3 regions of the Kitasatospora sp. NPDC001603 genome follow, and region 3 is predicted to be linked to each of the others. Evidence: riboswitches for the same ligand, from Rfam matches in the RefSeq annotation. Region 3 holds a riboswitch; each other region holds the start of a gene.

Evidence for each region. Region 3 has a riboswitch for cyclic di-AMP ahead of ABT263_RS16805 (M23 family metallopeptidase). Riboswitches for the same ligand answer to the same signal wherever they lie in the genome.
Region 1: it holds a riboswitch for cyclic di-AMP, as region 3 does, so the genes downstream of both, ABT263_RS16700 (glycoside hydrolase family 16 protein) here and ABT263_RS16805 (M23 family metallopeptidase) in region 3, are expected to answer to the same signal.
Region 2: it holds a riboswitch for cyclic di-AMP, as region 3 does, so the genes downstream of both, ABT263_RS34650 (transglycosylase family protein) here and ABT263_RS16805 (M23 family metallopeptidase) in region 3, are expected to answer to the same signal.

The regions. Positions count from the first base shown of each region.
Region 1 covers NZ_JBEPAA010000022.1:106,827-111,584, reverse strand. The annotation lists gene ABT263_RS16700 (glycoside hydrolase family 16 protein) at 63-1,331, opposite strand; cyclic di-AMP (ydaO/yuaA leader) riboswitch at 1,336-1,460, opposite strand; gene ABT263_RS16695 (MoaF-related domain-containing protein) at 1,906-2,235, shown strand; gene ABT263_RS16690 (alpha/beta hydrolase) at 2,305-3,447, opposite strand; gene ABT263_RS16685 (TetR family transcriptional regulator) at 3,736-4,356, opposite strand.
Region 2 covers NZ_JBEPAA010000096.1:14,473-19,230, forward strand. The annotation lists gene ABT263_RS34640 (sirohydrochlorin chelatase family protein) at 1-576, shown strand, start outside; gene ABT263_RS34645 (hypothetical protein) at 725-2,860, opposite strand; cyclic di-AMP (ydaO/yuaA leader) riboswitch at 3,287-3,411, shown strand; gene ABT263_RS34650 (transglycosylase family protein) at 3,398-4,702, shown strand.
Region 3 covers NZ_JBEPAA010000023.1:22,130-26,887, forward strand. The annotation lists gene ABT263_RS16790 (sensor domain-containing protein) at 1-689, opposite strand, end outside; gene ABT263_RS16795 (GNAT family N-acetyltransferase) at 791-1,363, opposite strand; gene ABT263_RS16800 (hypothetical protein) at 1,406-2,410, shown strand; gene ABT263_RS16805 (M23 family metallopeptidase) at 2,482-3,342, opposite strand; cyclic di-AMP (ydaO/yuaA leader) riboswitch at 3,355-3,513, opposite strand; gene ABT263_RS16810 (YiaA/YiaB family inner membrane protein) at 3,758-4,048, shown strand; gene ABT263_RS16815 (alpha/beta fold hydrolase) at 4,176-4,758, shown strand, end outside.

The sequences.
Region 1 (4,758 bases), on a different contig from region 3:
GGCCGTTCCGCCCCGGGTCCGGCCCGGCGATCACGCCCGGCGGGCCCCCGGCGGGACGGGGCCTAGCGGTAGACCCGGACGTAGTCCGCGGCGAAGGTGATCGGGGCCGTGCCCTGCGGCGCGGCGTGGTACTGCCCGGCGCTCAGGGACAGGTTGAGGATCAGGTACGCGGACCAGTTGGCGCCGACGCCCTTGCCGTCCGAGAAGACCTTCGTGCCGTTGACGTACCAGTCGACCGAGGTGGCGCCGTAGTGGGTGCCGATGGTGACCCAGCCGTCCTTCGCGATCGCCTTGGCGTCGGTGTAGTACAGGTGGCCCGGGTTGACGTGGTTGGTCAGCTCCAGCAGGTTCGGGTTGTCGGGGTGGTACTCGAAGGAGTCGATCTCCCCGTTGCCGTTCTTCCAGGTCCACAGCGCCGGCCAGGCGCCCGTACCGGCGGGGAGCTTGACCCGGGTCTCGGCGTAGTCGCCGGTCTTCACCTGGAAGCCCTCGCTGGAGTACTCGGTGGTGAGCAGCCCGGTGTCCCAGGACTTCTTGCCGTTCTCCAGCGTGTTGGCGCCCGGCTTGGCGGTGAAGGTGGCGACGCCGCCGGCCACCGAGACGTTGTTCTTGTTCAACCAGTCGAGCTTGTTGTCGTCCGGGTTGTGGTTGCCGTAGTGGTAGGCGCTGCTCTTGTCGCCCGTCCAGCGCGAACCGTAGGCGATCGGGCCGTTGAACTCGTCCGACCAGGTCAGCGACTTCCCGGCGACCGGGGCGCCGGTGGCCGGGGCGCCGGTGGCCGGGGTCGACGGGGTGGCGGTCGCGGTGGGCGTCGGCGTCGGGGTGGGCTTGGGGGTGGCGGTCGGGCTCGGGGTGGGCGCGACGGTCGCGTCGGAGACCGCGAGCTGGCGCGAGGGCAGGTTGTGCCAGGCACCGCCGAGGTCCTGCCAGAAGCCGAACTGGGTGTACGTCCCGGCGGGCAGGGTTCGGGCACCGGTGGTGATCGACAGGCCGCTGGGGCAGATCTGCGCGTTGGAGACGTTGCCGGGGAAGTCGAGGTTGTGCCCGGCCGCGTCGCGGACGCCGACCCCGACGGTCCTGGCCGTGAAGCAGGACGAGGAGTGGACGGTCAGCGCGGCCGTGGTGGCCTTGCCCGCGACCATGGTGGCCGGGGCGAGCCGGTCCTGGGTGACGGTCGGCGCGGTGGCCGCCTGGGCGCCGGTGAGCGCCGGGACGCCGAGCAGGCCGGCGCCGCTGATGGCGAGCGCTCCGGTGGCGGCGAAGGCGGCCTTGCGGCCTCGGTGGGAGGGGCGGGCGTGGCGCGGCGTCGCGCGCCGGGCAGGCTGCTGCATGGCGGTGTCCTCTGTAGACGCCTGCGAGGTGAGCTGTCGGGTTCGGGCTGAGGTTGCCCGGCCGCCTGTGGGAGCGGCTTCACCCCTAGCCTCGGTCCGCACGCGCGGGCGCGTGGGCCGGGCACTGACCTGGGTCCCCCGCTCCCGTCCGCTGCGGTGCTCGACTGCCGACCGGCGGGTGGACAGGACTCGGCGTCCCGACGGCGGGGTCCGCGAAGACGGACTCGTGCAGGCTAGGCAGGCCGCTCGAATGTCGACAAGCCGACAGGGGGTGTTGTCGCGCAGCTCACAGTGGGAGCCGTCCGGAGTGGATCAAGTCACCGGGGAAGTTGATCAGTTGGAGGCGGGGCGGGGCGTGGGGCGGCGGCCGGGGCGGCCGAGGGGGTCGGCGGCGGGCCGGCGAGCGGGTGGCGGAGGTCCGGCCGGGGTGGGCGCGGCGCCGGGGCGGGCGCGGCGCCGGCCCGGTGTCCGCTCCGTGGCCGGGTGCCCGCATGTCCGCCGCGAAGGTCGGCCGGTCGGATAGGTTGGGAGTCCAGCCGTACCGCACAGACGAGAGACGAGGACCCGCTCCGCCATGACCGCGCCCCTGCCCGCCTTCGCCGGCCGTACCTACCTCTTCCAGGTCGACAACGGCGCGGCCTTCCGCAACGCCTACTCGCCCGACGGCAAGCGGCTGCGCTGGGAGGGCCTCGGCGAGTCGGCGGGTCAGTGGGAGGACGTCGCGCTGCACATCGCCGAGATCGGGCCGGAGCTGTACTTCGTCAGCTGGACCGAGCAGAGCGGCATCACCGTCAGCCACGTGATGGACCTCGGCAGGCTGACGGTGCGCGCGTTCTGGACGTACGAGGGCGAGGGCGGCCGGGTCGGCGAGCTGCACACCGGGACCCTGGAGCCGGTGGCCTGAGACCGGTCCGGGGCCGCCGCGCGCGCTGGTATCCGGGCGTGCTGGCCGGGCGGGCGGGCCCGGCGGCGGTCAGACCGTGTGGCTCGGCACCTTGAGGTGCTGGGAGAGCCACTCCAGCGAGGACGGCAGCAGCCTGCTCCAGGTCTCGAAGTTGTGGCCGCCGGTCTTCATCATGCTGTAGGAGACCTTCATGGGCGCGTGCGCGGCCGCCACGAAGGCCTCGGTGTCCCGGCGGTAGTCGCCGTCGCCCTCCCTGGTCCCGGCCAGCAGGACGGACACCTCGGGCTGCGGCAGGTTCTTCAGCCGCCACATCAGGTCCGCCTCGTTGCGACGCTGCTGGCTGCCCCGGAAGAGGTCGCCGGTGGTCGGGTCGTCGGCGGCCTGGTAGTAGCCGGAGAGCGAGACGGCGGTCGGGAAGACCTCCGGGTGCCGCATGGCGAGCTTGAGGGCGCAGTAGCCGCCGGTCGAGTTGCCCATGAAGCCCCAGGCCTGCGGGTCCGAGGAGACCCGGTAGGTCGCCTGGATCGCGGCCGGGACGTCCTTGGTGAAGTACGTCTCCGACTGCGCGCCACCCGGGATGTCCTCGCACTCGGTGTCCTGCGGGAGTGCGGGCGAGGGGCGCATCAGCACCATCACGGTCGGCTGCATCCGACCCTCCTGGAGCAGCTTGAGCGCCGCGCCCGGGTAGTTCAGCCGGGTCACCAGGTTCTTCGCGATCCCGGGGAAGCCGGTGCTCACGATCACCGCCGGGAACTGCTTCTGCGCGTACTCCGGCTGGAAGTACTGCGGCGGCAGGTAGACGTACCCGTCGGTGGAGAGCCGGGTGCCGGCGCCGTCGATCCGGACCTCGCGGATCTCGCCGGACTGCTTGGGGTCGCGACCGAGCGCCCCGCCGCCCTGGACCGACGCGTGCCCGATGGTCTCCACCTGGAGGCGCCCGGAGGCGTCCGCCTTGTTCTGGATGACGACCGGGCCGTTGTCGCCGGTGCCGAGCAGATCGTCCCAACTACTGTAGAAGGCGAAGTAGTTGTTGGCCACCAGGCCCAGCGCGGCGAGCACGGTGAGCTGGGTGGCGAGCAGCGCGCCGATCCGGCCGAGCACCGCCTGCCAGGTCGTCTTCGACAGTCTCGGCCACAGCCAGACCGTGCCGGCCATCATCACGACGGCGATCAATACGGTCAGCGCCAGCACCTTGTGGCTCGTCAGACCCATGTCCTACTTGCTCCCACGCCTCGAACTCCCCCGCCCCCGTTGTCAGGACAACTGTCAGGACAACCGGAACGGCCGCCCCGGTTCCCCCGTCCACCACGGAAGCCACCACCGAGGCGCGATCAACAACCCTAGCGGCCCGCCGGGCCCCCGTGGACCCGCCGACCAGCGGGTATAGCGGCCGGGGCGGTGCCGGAACCGCGGGAGAGCGGGCTGGCACGAGCGGAGTGGCGGGCGATGTGGCCGGCGCCGCGGCCGGCGCTGTGGCGGGTGGGCCGGGCTGAGGTCGCCTCAGCTGACGCTGCTCCAGAGGCGCAGACCGGCGGTCAGTTCGCGCATGCACCGGGCGCCCAGCTCCTGGGGCGAACCGGGCCCGGCGGCGGGGGCGTCGGAGAAGGCCCACTCCTCCAGGGCCACCCGGATGGCGGTGGTCGCGGCGGCGGCCGCGAGCCGGATCTCCAGCTCGTCGGTGCCCCGGGGGCAGCGGGCGGTGAGCACCGCGCGCAGCCGCTCCTCCGAGTCGGCGTGCACCCGCTGCCAGACCGAGTCGAGCCGGGGATCGCGCAGCAGGTCGCGGGTCCAGTGCATGGCCTCCACGGCCGGAGTGTCGGATGGCGTCAGCGACTCGACCGCCGAACGCTCCAGCGCCTCGCGGACCGGCAGATCGGCCGAGCTCTCCGCGAAGAGCAGCACCCAGCGCCGGCCGCCGGCCGCCAGCAGCGGGGCGACGGCGTCCTCCTTCACGGAGAAGTAGCGGTAGAAGGTGCGCACCGAGATGCCGGAGGCGAGCGCGATCTCCTCGGCGGTGGTCGCCTCGGCCCCGCGCTCGGCGAAGAGCGCGGCGGCGGTACGGGCGATCTCCAGCCGGGTGGTGTCACGGCGGCGCTGGTTCAGGGTAGGGCGTCCGATCACGGCACTCAGCGTACGCGGACCGACGCACCTGGTGGCGCGACGTGCCGGGATGGCGTGTTGTGCCAGGAAGGCGTGTCGCGCCGGAGTGGCGTGACACGCCCGGGTGGCGGGACGTGCCGGGATGGCGTGTTGTGCCAGGAAGGCGTGTCGCGCCGGAGTGGCGTGACACGCCCGGGTGGCGGGACATGCCGGGGTGACGTGTTGTGCCAGGACGGCGTGACACGCACGGATGGCGCGGCGTGCCGTGATGGCGTGTCGCGTCAAAGTGGCGTGACACGCCCAGGTGGCGCGGCGTGCCGTGGTGGCGCGGGCGCACCTCGGCGGCGTTCCGCACCGGGCGGTCAGCGGTATGACCGTCGAGCCGAACCGGTATGGCACATCGTGCCACTTTGGCCCGCCACG
Region 2 (4,758 bases), on a different contig from region 3:
CACGGTTTCCTGACCGAACTGCACGCGCTGGCCGCCGAGTACGGCGCCCACGTCACCGATGTCCTCGGCCCGCACCCGCTGCTCGCCGAGGCCGTCCACGTCCGGCTCTCCGAGGCGGGGCTGGCCCGCGCCGACCGCGCCCGGCTGTTCGCCATCGCGACGGCCGCGGACGGCGTCGTCCTCACCACCGTCGGCGGCGAGGAGGCCGCCGCGGCGGCCGGGATCACCGGTGTGCTGCTGGCCGCCCGCCTCGCGGTGCCGGTCGTGCCCGCCGCGCTCGACGTGCCCGGCTCGGTGGCCGCCGCCGTCGCGCACCTCAAGGAGACCGGCTCCCAGCGCCCCGCGCTGGCCCCGCTGGTGATCGGCCCGGAGGCCGACTCCGAGCTGCTCGCCACGGCCGCCGAGGAGACCGGCTGCCCGAGCGCCGCGCCGCTCGGCGCCTACCCGACGGTGGGCCAGCTGATCGCCGCCACCTACCTCGCCGTACTGCCGGCCGTCGCCCCCGAGGCGTTCGCCGCGCAGGCCGCCGCCGAGGAGGCCGCTGCCCAGGAGGCCGGGGAGGCCGCCGCCGAGTAGCGGACCACGAACGCCGAAGGGCCCGGAGCGCACCCGCTCCGGGCCCTCGCCGTACCCCCCGCCGTCCGTGTCCCCGCCGCACCGGCCCTCTCCGTACGGGCCCGCGCCGTACCGGTCCGCGGCGCGTCGGTGCGGGCCCCGGCGGGCCTCAGGTCCGCCCGCCCACCCGGCCGGTGGCCGCCGCCGCGTCCTTGAGCCGCAGCGCCGGCAGCTGCACCGGCCGGGACTGCGCGGCGAAGGCGGCCACCGGCACGCCGGTGGCGTTCCACGGCGACCACCCGCCGCCACCGTCCGCCTTGCGCACCTGCAGCACCTCGGTCTGCCCCGCCCGGCGCAGCAGGATGTTCTTCGGCGGCGCGGACTCCGGGTCCACCCAGAGCTCGTTGCCGTCGAACTCGCAGTCCAGGACGAGGATGTCGTCCGGCCTGCCGTCCGGGGTGGCCCGGAAGGCGATCCCGGCCCGGCGGTGGCCGGTGAACCGGCTGCGGCTGAAGGTGACCGCCTCCCCGGCGAGTTCGTGGCGCGCGGTGGAGACGCCGTAGTCGCTCTGCCCGGCGGCGTCGATCAGCAGGCCGTCGAAGAGGGTCCCCTTGTCCCGGCCGAGCGAGTGCAGCGCCACTCCCCCGCCGCCGTTGCCGTACAGCACGCTCGCGGTGTAGTCGAAGTCGTTGAGGTAGGCGCCGTGCTCGATGCCCCACCCGCCGTTGTGGTAGGCCGCGAACTCGGTGACCACGTGGTGCTGCTGGGCGTTCAGCCAGACGAAGATGCCGTCCCGCAGGTTGTTGTGGGCCAGGCAGCGCTGGAACGTCCAGACCCCCTCGCTGTTCTCCGGCCACTCGAAGCCGGAGGCACCGTCGGCCCCCTGGACGCCGACGGCCACGCAGTCCAGCGCCTTGCCGCCGGTGCCGGCGCCGAGGTTGAAGCCGGTCAGCCGGTAGGCCCGCGGGTTGGGCTCCAGCCGCGTGCGGGAGGCGACGCAGGACTCGTAGACGATGTCGTCGGAGGGCTGCTGCGGGGTGCGGGTGTCCGGCGGGCCGTCCCACCAGTAGGCGTCCTCCCAGGTGTCGTGGCTGATGCAGCTGCGGAAGGTGATGCCGTGGCTGGCGTGCGGGACGAAGGCGTGGCTCCCCGCGTCGCGGACCACCAGGCCCTCGACGACGGTGCCCCGGGTGGTGTCGCCCAGCATGTGGAAGTGCAGCCCGTACCGGCCCAGCACCGGGGCGGTCACCGGGGCGCTGCCGTCCGGGCCCTTCCAGGACTCCGCGGTGTCGGTGCGCGGGCCGACCCAGCGCAGCGCCGCGTGCCGCAGGTCGGCCCGGCGGGAGGTGGTGAGGTGGACGTGGGCGCGGCCCTCGGCGGTGCCCTCGATCCGCACGCTGCGGGTCAGGTTGAGCACCTCGGCGCCGACCGTGACGCCCCCTCCGGCGGCCACCCGGGGGTGCGCGTACGTCAGCGGCGCCTCCAGGGTGACGGTGGATCCGCTGACGGACCGGACGACGGCGAGGTCGTAACGGGTGGAGAAGCCGTCCTCGCCCGGCGGGCCGGTCGGGGTGACGGCCAGTTCGTCGCCGGGCAGCCAACCGGTGGGCGGCGCGGCCAGGCTGACGGTGGTGTCGCCCGCCGCGAGTGCCCGGTCGGCGCGCACCCAGGCGGTCTTGGCCGCGCCGTCCAGCCGCAGGTACCCGGCGCCGGTGACCCAGAGGCCGACGTCGGTGTCGACCACCTTCATGCCGTCCCCCCGGAAGCGCCGCTCGTCGACGGCGGGGAAGCGCACGGTGTGCACGGCGGCGCCCTCGGGGGCGAGCGCGAGGGTGCCGCGGATCTCGACGTTGCCCGCGGCGGCGAGGGTGAGGCTGCGGTCGGCGGCGAAGGTGAGCGCACCGCCCGGCTCGACCAGCAGCGAGCCGATCGCGGCGTCGGCGTCGAGCAGCACCCGGTCGGTGATCCGGACGGCACTCTGCGGTCCGGGGACCCGGCCGCCCCAGCCGGCCGGGTCCGACCAGGGGCGGCCGCCCTGGTCGGGGGTGGGTGCGGGGGCGGCTCCGGCGGTGGGCTGCCCGGGCGCGGCCGTGCCCCCGGCGGGGGCGCCCTCGGTGGCACCCCCGGGCGTCCCGGGGGGCGACGCGGCGCCGTGCCCGTGCCCCGCGGCCGGGTCCGCTCCCGGCCCCGTGGCGGAGCCCTCCGCGGCGGCGACGGGCGAGGAGCGGCCGTCCAGGGAGCGCCGCAGTGCCTCCTCGCCGCCGACCGCCGCGAAGACCGTGCCGACGGCGAGCCAGCGCAGCATCGTCCGCCGGGGCAGGGGAGTTCGGGGCTCGGCCGGCGGGATGTCCGCTCTGCGGTGTTTTGCCCGGCGGTGCGTTCCACGCGGCCGCTCGGCCGGCGCACCGGCCTCCGGACCCTCGTCCATGACCATCGCTGCGAAGCCCTCCCCCCAGACGGCCGCGTCGGTCCTGATGCCCTGAAGCATAGGCAGTTGCCGTTACTCCGACGGGCGTTGCTCGAAATCGGTCATTTCTGATCATGGTGGACAGCCATTTAGCACGCTCTTCATAAACTGTGATGGCCGTCACACATGTTTGCGGTTTGAACTTAAGTCTGCTTAACGTGCTCCCCGTTCGTGGCCACACGGACCCAGCCCACCCGCAACGCCGAGTCCTGCCGTCGGGTGCGCTGGCAGCGCAGAACGCACCACGGCAGGAGCGGGGGAACCACAGGTAAGTCGCCCGGGACCGGTTCGTACCGGTTCGGGGCTAGGGGTGAAGCCGCGTCCACAGCGCGGCCGGGCAACTCCAGCCCGAATCCGACAGCTCACCTCGCAGGCGTGGGAGAGGACCGCGTCACCATGCTGCCCACCAACGGCACCCGCCTGTCCGGCCGCACCCGCCGAGCGATCGCCACCCTCGGCGTCGTCGGTATCGGCCTCACCATCCCCTGCCTCACCGCCGGCTCCGCCTCGGCCGCCTCGGTCGCCACCTGGGACAAGGTCGCCCAGTGCGAGAGCACCGGCAACTGGAGCATCAACACCGGCAACGGCTTCTACGGCGGCCTCCAGTTCACCAACTCCACCTGGGCGGCGTTCGGCGGCACCAGCTACGCCGCGCGTGCCGACCTCGCCACCAAGGACCAGCAGATCGCGGTCGCCGAGAAGGTGCTCGCCGTCCAGGGCCCCGGCGCCTGGCCCGTCTGCTCCGTCCAGGCCGGTCTGACCAAGGGCGGCACCCCGGCCGCCGTCGACACCGCGACCGCCGCCAAGCCGGCCGCCCCGAAGGCCGCCCCGGCCCCGGCGCAGACCCCCGCCCCCGCCGCCAAGCCGGCCGCGCCCAAGGCCGCCCCGAAGGCCGCCGAGACCCCGGCCGCCGCCGACTCCGCCCAGCAGTCGCAGGGCCGGAACTGGCAGCAGTACCGCCAGGACACGCAGGCCTCCTCCGACTACACCGTGGTCGCGGGCGACTGGCTCTCCTCGATCGCCGACAAGAACAACGTCCAGGGCGGCTGGGAGCGGCTCTACGAGCTCAACCGCGGCACCCTCGGCGACGGCCCGCACGTCATCTACCCGGGCCAGCACCTGAGCCTGGGCGACCGCGCGAAGACCCGGGCCTCGGACGAGTCCGGCCAGGGCTTCGACTGGTTCAACCGCTCCTCGGGCGCCACCGGCAAGGCCGACGGCTCCACCGCGACCGCCACCAAGCCGGCCGCGCAGACCCAGGCTCCGGCCGCCAAGCCCGCCGCCCAGGCGTCGGCCGAGGCGCCGGCCCAGGCCGCCACCGGCAGCATGGCCGCCGCGGTCTCCTTCGCCCAGTCGAAGGTCGGCCAGGCCTACGTCTACGGCGGTACCGGCAACGGCGGTTGGGACTGCTCCGGCCTGACCCAGGCCGCGCTGCGCGCCGCGGGCGTCTCCGTCCCGCGGGTCGCCGCCGACCAGGCCGCCGCCAGCACCCACGTCTCGCTGGACGCCCTCAAGGCCGGCGACCTGCTGTTCTGGTCCAACAACGGCCAGGACTCGGGCGTCTACCACGTCGCGCTCTACATCGGCGACGGCAAGTACGTCGAGGCCGCCAACCCGAGCGTGGGCGTGCGGACCCAGACCATCGCCAACTGGGCCCCGGACTTCGCCGGCCGGGTCTGATCCCGCGCGCGGTCCGCACGCGGTCCGCGCCGTCCGCCGCAGCCCCCGGGGAGAGT
Region 3 (4,758 bases):
GCGAGCCGGTTGACGTTGGTCAGGCCGCGCACCAGCTGCGGGGTCAGGAAGACGAACACGAAGCCCAGCAGCGAGAGCCCGGCGATCTGCAGCGGCCCCTCGACGTAGTAGACGTGCTCGACGCCGTTGCCGTCGTAGTAGTCGAACACCCGGAAGCCCCGCCAGCCGACGTACTTCGGGTAGACCCAGTGGTAGAGCGGGTAGAGCGCCAGCGTCCAGCCGACCAGCAGGAACGTCAGCGACATCACGAAGCTGAAGAGCGCCCACGGGAGCATCACCACCTGGTAGAGCACGGCCTTCCAGCCCGCCGCGTCCACCAGCCGCGCGGTGATCGCGCCCCAGCTGCCCGGCCGGCGCGCCCGGACCGGCTTCGGGCCGGGCACGTCCAGCGCCAGCATGCCGCGGACCCGGGCCCGCTCCAGCCGGCCGAAACCCCGGGCCCCGGCGGTCAGAGCGGCCAGCACCGGCATGCCGAGCACGGTGACGAGAGTGCCGACACCGAAGGTGAACAGCGTGACGGCGAAGGCGAACCCGGCGAGGGCCACCGGCACCGCGGTGAGGGTGAAGCCGAGCTCCCGGTAGTAGTAGGACGAGAACGGCGCCCGCCAGGCGTACGGCGGCTCCTCGGTGCGCCGTACCGCGTCGTCGCGGTCGTACTCGCTGCGCTGCGTGCTGAGGCTGCTGCTCATGGCCGTCGGGTCCTTCTCGGTGGCGTGCCGGGCTGACGTCACAACCCTGTCAAAGGCCGGGCCGGGCGGACATCCGGCTCCCCCGCGAAGCGGGCCGGGGGTTAACCCCCCACCCGGGGCCACTCGTGGGCGAGCAGCGAGTACTGGAAGGAGTCGCGCCAGCCGCCGCGCAGGTGCACGTCGTGCCGGATCCGGCCCTCCAGGCGGAAGCCGGCCCGGATGAGCACCCGGACCGAGGCCGTGTTCTCCACGTCCACCCGGGCGACCAGCCGGTGCAGCCCGAGCGGGCCGAAGGCGAAGTCGCAGAGCAGCCCGGTGATCTCGCCCGCGTAGCCGTTGCCCCAGGTGTCCGGGCGCAGCGCGTAGCCGAGGTCGGCGCTGCGGTGGCCGCCGAGCGTGAGGGCGGCGTTCCCGATCGGGACGGCGCGGGACGGGGCGTCCGCGTCGGCGCGGCGGATGACGGCCAGCCGGTAGACCGTCCGCTCGTCCTGCTGCGCCTCCTCCAGGTACTGCTCGATCTGGTCGGCGCAGTCCTCGCGGTCACGCGGCTCGAACGGGAGGTAGCGGGTGGCCTCCCGGTCGCCGAACACCGCGTACAGGGCGTCGACGTCGGCGGCGCTGTGGTGGAACTCGCGGATGGCCAGGCGGGGGCCGGTGAGTCGGACGGGGACCATGCCTGCCGACCCTACCCGGGCTTTCCGGTTACCTTACGTGACATGGAAGAAGAAGACCTGCGGCTCGCCCCGCGCACCAAAGCCGCCGAACTGCTCGCCTGGGCGCAGGCGCACGGCCACCCGCCGGTGGCCGAGGCGCCGGTGCGGGCGGTGCTGGCGCTGCTGGAGCTGGGTGAGGGCAGGATGCGTGACGGCTGGCCGGAGCTGACCTCGGACGCCGTGGAACAACTGCTGTACGAGCGGCTCTACCTGTACGTCCAGCCCGAGCCGGAGCAGGACCCGCTGGCGTACGGCGCCGCGGTGCGGCTGCTGATCGACCACCAGCGGGCGGCGAAGCGGCTGAACGCCAAGCGGCAGGAGCGGCTGCACGCGGAGGCCGAGTGGCAGGGCGAGGTGGCCGCCGGGCTGCTGCGCCGCGCCGACCTGGTGACCTGGCCCCGGCTGTACACGCTGCTGCTGCGGGCGGACGGGGTGGACCCGGCCGACGGGGCGGCGGTCCGGGCCTGGCTGGAGGCGTTCCGGGAGCTGGCGCCGGAGGACCGGGCGGCCGCCTACGAGCGGCTGGAGGCGACGGGCGCGCTGGACCCGGTGGACGACGGGGGCTGGGACGGCGCCCGGCCGCTCAGCGTCGGGATGGCCACCGACGGTGCCCGGCGGCTGCTGGAGCAGGGGCTGATGCGGCGCAGCTACCGCAACCTGGAGGAGCTCACCGCGCAGGGCCGGCCGATGCCCGACGAGCTGGCCGGGGACTTCGGGGCGTTCGAGGAGGCCGCCGTCGAGGCCGCGCTGGACCTCTTCGGCGAGTGGACGGTGCCGGGGCTGCCGCGGCTGCTGGTGGAGGAGTTCCCGGAGCTGGCCCCGGAGCCGGGCCAGGAGGAGATCGACGCGTACCTGGCGCAGCTGCCCGGGGCACCCGGCGAGGCGGAGGACGCCGGGGAGTACGGGGACGACGAGCCCGGGGACGAGTACGGCTACGCGCCCGGGGACGGGCACGGGCACGGGTCCGCCGACCGGCCGGGCGGGGCCGGCGCGGCCGCCGGGGCCTGAGACGCGACGGTGCCCCGGCCGTCGTGACGACGACCGGGGCACCGCGGCGGGCTGTCAGAAGGCGACGCCGGTCAGGGCGTCACGCCGCGCTGCTCGAACCAGCTCTCCGGGTCGACCGGGGCACCGCCGCCGGGGCGGACCTCCAGGTGCAGGTGCGGGCCGGTGACGTTGCCGGTGGCCCCCACCTTGCCGAGCTGCTGGCCGGGGACGACCTTGCCGGAGCCCTTGATGATCGAGGAGAGGTGGCAGTACCAGATCTCGGTGCCGTCGGGCAGCGTCTCGACGATCCGGTAGCCGTACGACCCGGCCCAGCCGGCCGAGGTGATGGTGCCCTGGCCGACCGCGTAGACCGGGGTGCCGGTGTCGGCGGCGAAGTCCAGGCCGGTGTGCAGGTGGGCCCAGTAGGAGGCGCTCTGGCCGTAGTGGGCCGAGAGGTGGTAGTCGCGCACCGGCAGCTCGATGGCGGCGAGCTTGGCCTTCTCGGCCTCCTCCGCGGCCCGCTTGGCCTCCTGCTGCTGGGCCGCGCGCTTGACCTCGGCCTCCTTGGCGGCCTGCAGGCGGGCGCCCTCCTCGGCGGCGGTGCGCTGGCTGTCCGCCTGCTGCTGGATCCGGGCGGCGAGCGCGAGGCCCGGGTCCGCGGCGAGCGCGACCGGGGTCTCGTCCGGGACCTCGACGGCGGGGGCGGCGGCCGGGGTGGCGGAGGCGAAGCCGGTCGCACCGAGGGTGGCGGCCACGGCGGTGACGCCGAGCAGCGGGGCGGTGCCGCGGGTCTGACGGGGCATCCGGTGCCGGTTGCTGTCGGGGGCCTGCGGCCCGGTCTCGACGCCGGACCCGCCGAACTCGCCCGGGTGGGCGGGCGGCCAGGGGTGGTCGAGCAGCTGGGTGCCGGCGGGGGAGCCGGGCAGGTGTGCCGGAGAGTGCGACGACGCCACGGAGGCGCGCTCCTTTCCTTCCTTCGCGCCTACCGGGTTAGCTGACGGGTTCGGAGCAGGAAGGTCTCCTACGGCTGGGCCTGGGCCCGGCCGATTCACCCCAAGGAACATGGTTCCCCGGCTCCCTGGCCTGCCCGGAGGCCGGCCGGCGGGATTAGGCGACGGCGCACGGTGCCGTCTGGGTACGGCGTTACGAACCGCGCTGCGTTATCAAACGTTAATCCTAGGAGCCTCTGATTCCAAGCCGTCCGTTCGGGACAGCCGGATACTACCCGGACGGTACGTGACCTGATGGGCGATTTGGGCGGATCGACGGCACCTGACACTACCGAACGTGAGGGGACGTCAACGAACGGCCCCCCACTTGAGTACTCCTACTCATGTGCGGCGCTCCCGGCGCGGCCATCCTGGCGCCATGAACGCACCGATGCAGTCACGCACCACGGCCGCGTACCACCTCCAGGCCGTCCTCTCCTTCGCCCTCTCCGGCAGCGCCCTCGCCGTCGGCATCGCCTATCTGCCGGTCGGCGGCTGGACCCGCGCCTTCCTCGCGGTCGGCCTGCTCTACACCGTCACCTCCGCCTTCACCCTGGCCAAGGTGATCCGGGACCGGCAGGAGACCAACGAGATCGTCACCCGGGTGGACCAGGCGCGGCTGGAGAAGCTGCTCGCCGAGCACGACCCGTTCAAGGTGGAGGGGGTCTGAGCCGCGGCACCGGGGCCACCCCGGGGTCCGGCCGGGTCGAGGGCTTGACGGCTAAGGCTATTAGCCTTAGCTTTATGGCTATCGGCGCAACGCCGACAGCCCGTCCCCGCGGACCGAGGAGGCCCCCATGCCCGGCACCTTCACCCCCAGCACCCAGTACCTCGACCTCCCCGGCGGCCGGCTGGCCTTCGACGACACCGAGCAGGGCGACGGCGCCCCCCTCGTCCTGCTCCCCGGGATGCTCGACAGCCGTGCCGCGTACCGGCACCTGCGCCCGCTGCTGGTGGCCGCGGGCCACCGGGTGATCACCCTAGACCTGCGCGGGTTCGGCGAGTCCTCGATCGCCTGGGACGACTACACGCCGGCCGCGATCGCCACCGACGTCCTCGCCCTGCTGGACCACCTCGGCATCGACCGCGCCACGCTGGTCGGCAACTCCTACGCCGGTGCGACGGTGGTCAAGGTGGCCGGGGACGCGCCGGAGCGGGTGGCCGGGATCGTCCTGGTGGACGCCTTCGTCGAGAACCCGCCGCCGAACGCGCTGCAGCGCGCGATGTTCGGCGTGATGGGCGTCCTGCTGGTGCACTCGCCCGCGTTCTGGGGCCTCTACCACCGCAAGATGGCGTACCCCGGTCCCAAGCCGGCCGACTTCGACGCCTACGTGGACGGACTGGTCGCCGCGATGCGCACGCCGGGCCGCAAGCAGGCCA